2 regions of the Variovorax sp. V15 genome follow, and region 1 is predicted to be linked to the other one. Evidence: predicted binding sites of a transcription regulator. Region 1 holds the regulator's gene; the other holds the start of a gene.
The links. The regulator HrcA, encoded in region 1, represses chaperone genes, less so after heat shock. The targets are predictions, from matches to a motif close to TTAGCACTCNNNNNNNNNGAGTGCTAA.
Positions count from the first base shown of each region.

Region 2: the regulator HrcA is predicted to act here: its motif matches at 1,853-1,879, upstream of ACAM57_RS26120 (co-chaperone GroES).

Region 1 is NZ_AP028659.1:1,059,363-1,063,719, reverse strand. It holds gene greB (transcription elongation factor GreB) at 13-591, opposite strand; tRNA gene ACAM57_RS05195 (tRNA-Arg) at 647-723, opposite strand; tRNA gene ACAM57_RS05190 (tRNA-Arg) at 839-915, opposite strand; tRNA gene ACAM57_RS05185 (tRNA-Ile) at 999-1,075, opposite strand; gene hrcA (heat-inducible transcriptional repressor HrcA) at 1,107-2,114, opposite strand; gene ACAM57_RS05175 (NAD kinase) at 2,146-3,057, shown strand; gene recN (DNA repair protein RecN) at 3,221-4,357, shown strand, end outside.
Region 2 is NZ_AP028659.1:5,468,554-5,472,910, forward strand. It holds gene ACAM57_RS26110 (NAD(P)/FAD-dependent oxidoreductase) at 1-552, shown strand, start outside; gene ACAM57_RS26115 (response regulator) at 575-1,342, opposite strand; gene ACAM57_RS26120 (co-chaperone GroES) at 1,969-2,259, shown strand; gene groL (chaperonin GroEL) at 2,291-3,943, shown strand; gene xylB (xylulokinase) at 4,105-4,357, opposite strand, start outside.

The sequences.
Region 1 (4,357 bases):
GGCCCTGCCGGGCTACGAAGCTCCGGCCGGGCGCGGCGCCGGGTAGCTCACGGACAGGATCTCGACATCGTGCGCCCCGCCGGGCGTCACCAGCTTCACGACATCGCCTTCGCGCGACTTCAGCAGGGCCCGGGCGATCGGCGAGATCCAGCTGACCTGCGACTTCGCGCTTTCCGCTTCGTCGATGCCGAGGATCGTCACGCTGCGTTCATCACCGGTCTCGTCGGCATAGAGGACGGTGGCGCCGAAGAAGACCTGATCGCGGCCATGGTGCACCGACGGATCGGTGACCTCCGCGATTTCGAGGCGCTTGGTGAGGAAGCGGATGCGCCGGTCGATCTCGCGCAGGCGCTTCTTGCCGTAGAGGTAGTCGCCGTTCTCCGAGCGGTCGCCGTTCTTGGCGGCCCAATGGACGGTCTCGACGATCTTCGGGCGCTCCTCGTCCATCAGCTGCAGCAGCTCGTCGCGCAGGCGCGCGTAGCCTTCGGGGGTGATGTAGTTCTTGCCGCCCGCAGGAAGCGGAGGCGAGGCACCGTCGGCGCCGTCGTCGTCTGCGTCGGAATCCGTTTCCTTGGTGAATGCCTTGTTCACGCCAAACCTCCAAAAGAAAAAAGCCCGCAACTCGCGTTGCGGGCTTTCTTTATAGTGGTGCGGCTGGCAGGAATCGAACCCACGACCCCTTGGTTCGTAGCCAAGTACTCTATCCAGCTGAGCTACAGCCGCACAGCTTGCAATTATAGCCCGCTTTAATGGCCATTCCCGAACTATTCGGGTTAATTGGAGCGAAAGACTGAAAAGAAAAATGCCCGGAAGACGAATCTTCCGGGCATTTTCAAGATGGTGCGGCTGGCAGGAATCGAACCCACGACCCCTTGGTTCGTAGCCAAGTACTCTATCCAGCTGAGCTACAGCCGCGAAGCTTTCGATTATAGCCTGATTTTTGGCTGCTCCCCGAAAGCATGGCAAGACGTTGCAATATCGAATCGCCGAAGGGAGGGTGGTAGGCCGTGCTGGGCTTGAACCAGCGACCAACGGATTATGAGTCCGCTGCTCTAACCAACTGAGCTAACGGCCCACGCGGCACGATTCTATTCGCGCAACCGGGCCTACTTGCGATGGCTCAGCGCATTGGTCACCAGGCGCGACGTGATGTCGACGATCTGGATCATGCGCTCATACGGCATGCGAGTCGGTCCGATCACGCCGAGCGTACCCACGACTTCCCCGTCGACCTCGTAGTTGGCGCTGACGATGGAGAGCTCCTCGAACGGCACCACCTGGCTCTCGCCGCCGATGAAGATGCGCACGCCCTCGGCCTTGCTGGATACGTCGAGCAGCCGCATCAACTGGGCCTTCTGCTCGAAGAGTTCGAAGGCGCGGCGCAGTTGCCCCATGTCGCTGGAGAAATCGCTCACCGCCAGCAGGTTGCGCTCACCGGAAATGACGACGTCGTCCTCCTGCGCCTCGGTCAGCACTTCCGAGCTGACCTGCACTGCCGCCTGCATCAGGGTGGCGATCTCGCCGCGCAGCTTTTCTATCTCGGACTGCAGCCGGTCGCGCACCTGCTCGATGGTCAGCCCCGCATAGTTCGCGTTGATGTAGTTCGAGGCCTCGACCAGCTGCGACTGCGAGTAGTCGGCCTCCGGAAAGATCACCCTGTTCTGCACGTCGCCATCGGGCGAGACGATGATCACCAGCAAGCGCCGCTCCGACAGCCGCAGGAACTCGATCTGCTTGAACACCGACGCGCGCCGCGGCGCCATCACCACGCCCACGAACTGCGACATGTTCGACAGCAGGTGCGCCGCATTGGCGATCACCTTCTGCGGCTGGTCGGGCGCGAGGCTGGGCGCGGTCATCTGCTCGCGCTGTGCCGTCAGCATGGTGTCGACGAAGAGGCGATAGCCGCGGTGCGTGGGAATGCGTCCGGCCGAGGTGTGCGGGCTGGCGATCAGCCCCAGCGCCTCCAGGTCGGACATGACGTTGCGGATGGTCGCCGGCGACAGATCGAGCCCCGAGGAGCGCGACAGCGTACGCGACCCGACGGGCTGCCCATCGGCTATGTAGCGCTCGACGAGCGTCTTGAGCAGCAACTTGGCACGGTCGTCCAGCATTGCAAGATTTTAGTGTTGTAATTTGTGAGATATGACCTCACGCTTTCGTCACGTCGCCCTGATCGGCAAATACCAGGCTTCCGGCGCCCGGGCGCAGGCGGATGCGCGCGACAGCGTCATGGAAGGCATCGGAGCCTTTCTTGAATCGCAGGGTTGCACGGTCTATGTCGAGCGGCCGACGTGCGAGGAAGCCGATGCCGGCGCCCCCGCCCATCCGCGCTACGCCGCCCTCACCGTCGAGGAAATCGGCCAGCGCTGCGACCTCGGCCTGGTGGTCGGCGGCGACGGCACCATGCTGGGCATCGGCCGGCAGCTCGCGAGCTACGGCATTCCGCTGATCGGTATCAACCGGGGCCGGCTGGGCTTCATCACCGACATCCCGCTCGACAACTACCAGGCCACGCTGATTCCGATGCTGGCCGGCGAGTACGAGGAAGACCACCGCAGCCTGATGCAGGCCAAGGTCGTGCGCGACGGCGCCTCGGTGTTCGATGCCTTCGCCATGAACGACGTGGTCGTCAACCGCGGCGCCACCTCCGGAATGGTCGAGCTGCGCGTGTCGGTAGGCCGCCATTTCGTGGCCAACCAGCGCGCCGACGGCCTGATCATCGCCACGCCGACGGGCTCGACCGCCTACGCGCTATCGGCCGGCGGCCCGCTGCTGCACCCCGCGGTGCCGGGCTGGGTGCTGGTACCGATCGCGCCGCACACGCTTTCCAACCGGCCCGTGCTGCTGCCCGATGCCGACGAGATCGTCATCGAGCTGGTCGGCGGGCGCGACGCCAGCGCCAATTTCGATATGCAGTCGCTCGCCTCGCTCGCCATCGGCGACCGCGTGGTGGTGCGCCGCTCCGATTTCCGCGTGCGCTTCCTGCACCCGCGCGGCTGGAGCTATTTCGACACGCTGCGCAAGAAACTTCATTGGAACGAGGGAGGCTCCTGAATGAAGCACACCCCCAGGCTGCGCGCACTTCGTGTCGCTTCGCCAACCCTCTTGCAGGGGGCAACACCGGCGGCCCGGCAAAGCCGGTTCCGCGGTGTTTCACAGCTCGAACCCTACAAATTCGCACAACGCCCCCTGCCCGGAACCTGGAGGAACAACTGAGATGGCATTGCGACGCATCGCACTGCGCGACTTCGTGATCGTGCGATCACTCGAACTCGACCTGTCCGGCGGCTTCACCGTGCTGACCGGTGAAACAGGCGCGGGCAAATCCATCCTGATCGACGCGCTGCAACTGGCGCTGGGCAACCGGGCCGATGCCGGCGCGGTGCGTGAAGGCGCCGAGCGCCTGGACGTGAGCGCCGAATTCGACGCCGACCCGGCCCTGGACAGCTGGCTCGACGAAGGCGGCTTCGAGCGCGGTGACGCACTGCTGCTGCGCCGCACCGTCGACCTGCAGGGCCGCAGCCGAGGCTGGATCAACGGCAGCCCCGCCACCGCCACGCAACTGCGCGAACTGGGTGATCGCCTGCTCGACATCCACGGCCAGCACGCCTGGCAGAGCCTGACACGGCCCGAGGCGGTGCGCGGCCTGCTCGACGCCTACGCGGGCGCGCGCACCGATGCGCTGGACGCCGCATGGCAGGCCTGGCGGCAGGCGCTCTCCACGCTCGAACACGCCCGCTCGGCGCAGGACTCGCTGCAGCGCGAACGCGAGCGGCTGCAATGGCAGATTTCCGAAGTCGCCAAGCTCGCACCGGGCGTCGACGAGTGGGAAGAACTGTCGACCAACCACTCGCGCATCTCCAACGCGCAGGCGCTGATCGACGCGGCCCAGGGCGCCAGCCAGGCGCTGGAAGACGACGACAACGGCGCCCTCTCCGCGCTGCAGCGCGCGGCCACGCTGCTGCAGAACTGCGAGCACATCGAGCCCGAGTTCCGCGCGCTGGGCGAAGTGCTCGCCTCGTGCGTGGCCCAGGCCTCCGACGCCGCTCACACGCTGCACGGCTACCTGCGCGATGCCGACACCGATCCGCAGAGCCTCGCCGAGCTCGACGAGCGCATGGGCCTGTGGATGTCGCTCGCGCGCCGCTACAAGCGCCCGCCGGGCGAGCTGCCGGCGCTGCTGGCCGGCTGGCAGGCCGAGCTGCAGGCGCTCGACGCCCAAAGCGATCTCGAAGGCCTGGAGCGTGCCGAAGAGGCCGCGCAGCAGGCCTACATGAAGGAAGCCAAGGCGCTGGGCAAGATCCGCAAGCAGGCGGCGCCCCGTCTCTCGCAGGCCGTCACCGACGCGATGCAG
Region 2 (4,357 bases), 2.5 Mb from region 1:
GCCACGCTCGTCGACGGACGCACGCTGGCATGCGACGTGGTGCTGGCCGGCATCGGCCTGATCGCGAACGACGAGCTCGCGCGCGAGGCCGGCCTGCGGTGCGAAGGCGGCATCGTGGTCGACCCGCAATGCCGCAGCTCCGACCCGGACATCCTCGCCGCCGGCGACGTCGCCGTCTGGCACTGCGAGCGCGCCGGCCGGCGGATGCGGCTGGAGTCGTGGCAGAACGCGCAGGAGCAGGGCATCGCGGCCGCGCGCTCCGCGCTGGGCATCGCGGTCGATCACCAGCCGCTTCCGTGGTTCTGGTCCGACCAGTACGGCATCAACCTCCAGATATTCGGCATGCCGGCGCCGGGGCATCGCGCCGTGGTGCGCGGCGACATGGAGAGCGACAGCTTCGTCGTGTTCTTTCTGGATGGCGGCAAGGTCGCCGCCGCGCTGGGGCCGAACGCGGCGCGCGATCTGCGGTTTGCGCGAAGGCTCATCGAGCGCGGCACCGAGGTCACGCCGGAGCAGCTTGCCGATCTTCAGGTGCCGCTGTCCAGGCTCTGAGCGGCGCCGAGGCAGCCCGGAGCTACCAGGAGGCCGCGTGGCCGGGCCCTGACGGATACCGGATGCCGCCATCCTTGCCGCTGGGCTCGAACATGTAGCCCACGCCCCATACCGTCTGGATATAGGAAAACGCCCCGTCCTCCAGCAGCTTGCGCAACCGGGAGACCTGCACATCCAGGCTACGGTCGAAGGCGCCGAGTTCGCGCCCGCGCGCCACCTGCGCGAGCTTCTCCCGCGACATCGGCTGGCCCGTGTGCCGCACGAGCACCTTGAGAATCGCGATCTGCACGGTGGTGATGCCGAGGATGCGCCCGTCCCTGCGAAGCGTGCGCGTGCCCATGTTGAATTCGAAAGGCCCGAAACGCACGACCTCGTTCGCGATCGAAGGCCCGCCCGGCTCCTCCTTCGGAGGGCTGCGCCGCAGGATCGCCTGGATGCGGGCACGCAGTTCCCGGGGATTGCAGGGCTTGCAGACATAGTCGTCAGCGCCCATCGTCAGGCCCGCGATCCTGTCGGCGTCCTCGGCCTTCGCGCTGAGCATGATGATCGGCGTGCGCGTGCCCGTGGCGCGCAGGCGCCTGCAGACCGAGAAGCCGTCCTCGCCCGGCAGCAGCACGTCGAGCACGATGAGGTCGATGGCGCGGCGCTGCAGGATCGACGAAAGCGCACTGCCGTTCTCGGCCTCGAACACCTCGTAGCCCTCCTGGGAGAGATAGCCGCCGACCAGTTGCCGCAGGCGCGGGTCGTCGTCGACGACCGCGATCGCATCGCAGCGATGGGAAGCGGTCATGCGAGCGGGTCTTTCGGTGGCGGGCTCCGATAGGCCTCGTTTCTCGAACTCATCGTTCCCCGCAGCCCGCGCGAGCCATCGGCCCTGCGTAAAATCAAATGCAAAATCATGGAAACCGGCTCGATCCGCCAAGTTCGGCATCGGCCCCAAGGCCGGGTGAAAAACCGGGATTTATAGGGCCGGGGCCGTTGATTGATCTAATCCATTAGCAGCCCCATGAGCGCCGTCCCGCGTGCCTCATCACTTGCCTGGCCCCGAAGAGCGACTTGCCGGCCTGGCGAGCGTCGGCGTCGGGCCTGAATCATCGATCCGTGCATCGACTGATGGCCCCGGTTCCCCGCCTGGCCAACACGCGAGAGATCTGGAAACCTGCCCCTCCCGGGCCTCCGGAAGCCACCTCCTGCCGCATCGGCGACAGAAAGAGCACGGCCGTGCGATTTCGGATTTCCTGACTGCGGAACTGGCGCCAGCGGCCGCCCAGCCTTGAAACGTCATCGATTGCCCTTATGATTAGCACTCGCTGCTGACGAGTGCTAACAGCCCTCGCTTCCAGCTGATGGGCTGCCGGCCTCCGGTCCGGCGCCCGACCACAAACCCGTTTCTTATCCATACATCCAGGAGATGCAATGAAACTTCGTCCTTTGGCCGATCGCGTGATCGTCAAGCGTGTTGACAGCGAAACCAAGACCGCATCGGGCATCGTGATCCCCGACGCAGCCGCCGAGAAGCCCGATCAGGGTGAAGTCCTGGCAGTGGGCCCGGGCAAGCGCAACGACAAGGGCGAACTGGCAGCTCTGACCGTGAAGGTCGGCGACCGCGTCCTGTTCGGCAAGTACAGCGGCCAGACCGTCAAGGTCGGCGGCGACGAGCTGCTCGTCATGAAGGAAGACGACCTGTTCGCGGTCGTCGAGAAGTAATTCAACAGATCCCCATTCGGAGTAATTAGACATGGCAGCAAAAGACGTAGTCTTCGGCGGCGAAGCCCGCGCACGCATGGTCGAGGGTGTGAACATCCTGGCCAACGCAGTCAAGGTGACCCTGGGCCCCAAGGGCCGCAACGTGGTGCTCGAGCGCTCGTTCGGCGCCCCCACCGTCACGAAGGACGGCGTGTCGGTCGCCAAGGAAATCGAACTGAAGGACAAGCTCCAGAACATGGGCGCCCAGCTCGTGAAGGAAGTGGCCTCCAAGACCAGCGACAACGCCGGTGACGGCACCACCACCGCGACCGTGCTGGCTCAAGCCATCGTTCGCGAAGGCTTCAAGTACGTGGCCGCCGGCATCAACCCGATGGACCTGAAGCGCGGCATCGACAAGGCAGTTGCTGCCCTGGTCGAAGAGCTGAAGAAGGCTTCGAAGCCCACCACCACGTCGAAGGAAATCGCTCAAGTCGGCTCGATCTCGGCCAACAGCGACGAAACCATCGGCAAGATCATCGCCGACGCGATGGACAAGGTCGGCAAGGAAGGCGTGATCACCGTGGAAGACGGCAAGTCGCTGGACAGCGAACTCGACGTCGTCGAAGGCATGCAGTTCGACCGCGGCTACCTGTCGCCCTACTTCATCAACAATCCCGAGAAGCAATCGGCGATCCTGGACAACCCGTTCGTCCTGCTGTTCGACAAGAAGATCAGCAACATCCGTGACCTGCTGCCCACGCTGGAGCAAGTCGCCAAGGCCGGCCGTCCGCTGCTGATCATCGCTGAAGAAGTCGAAGGCGAAGCCCTGGCTACGCTGGTGGTGAACACCATCCGCGGCATCCTGAAGGTCGTGGCCGTCAAGGCTCCCGGCTTCGGCGACCGCCGCAAGGCCATGCTGGAAGACATCGCCATCCTGACGGGCGGCAAGGTCATCGCCGAAGAAGTGGGCCTGACCCTCGAGAAGGTGACCCTGGCCGACCTGGGCCAGGCCAAGCGCATCGAAGTGGGCAAGGAAAACACGATCATCATCGACGGCTCGGGCGCTGCTCCGGACATCGAAGCCCGCGTGAAGCAGATCCGCGTGCAGATCGAGGAAGCCACCAGCGACTACGACCGTGAAAAGCTGCAAGAGCGCGTGGCCAAGCTGGCCGGCGGCGTTGCCGTGATCAAGGTCGGCGCTGCCACCGAAGTCGAAATGAAGGAAAAGAAGGCTCGCGTCGAAGACGCCCTGCACGCCACCCGCGCTGCAGTGGAAGAAGGCGTCGTGGCTGGTGGCGGCGTGGCTCTGCTGCGTGCCAAGCAAGCCGTGGGCGACAAGGTCAAGGGCGACAACGCTGATCAAGACGCCGGCATCAAGCTGGTGCTGAAGGCCATCGAAGCTCCCCTGCGCGAAATCGTGAACAACGCCGGCGGCGAAGCCTCGGTGGTGGTGAACGCGGTTCTGGCCGGCAAGGGCAACTACGGCTTCAATGCCGCCAACGACACGTACGGCGACATGCTCGAACTGGGCATCCTGGACCCGACGAAGGTCACCCGCACCGCACTGCAGAACGCCGCTTCGGTGTCCTCGCTGCTGCTGACGACCGAAGCCATGGTGGCTGACGCTCCGAAGGACGACGCTCCTGCCGGCGGCGGCATGCCCGACATGGGCGGCATGGGTGGCATGGGCGGCATGGGCATGTAATTGGCTCGCCCCCAGGCTGCGCGGCACTTCGTGTCCGCTACGCCTACCCCCTACCGGGGGCGACACCTGCGGACCGGCAGAGCCGGATCCGCGGTGTCTCGCGAAATGAAAAAAGCCCGGCTTGCGCCGGGCTTTTTTCATGGGCGGTCGTGATTGCTCTGCTACTGGAATTGCGCCTGCACCGCCTTGTAGAGCGCCTGGAAGCGCGTATGCCTCGTCCTGCGGACATCGGCTCCATCGGTCGAGGGAACCAGCTTCTGCTTCACTGGCGGCAGCGTGCACACCTCTGCCACCTCGCCCCCATCCGCCAGCCAGGCCAGCCGCGCCGCGCCCAGCGCCCCACCAGTCTCGCTGCCCGCATAGAGCGTGAGCGGAACCTGGAAGATATCGGCCAGCAACTGCCCCCACCACACA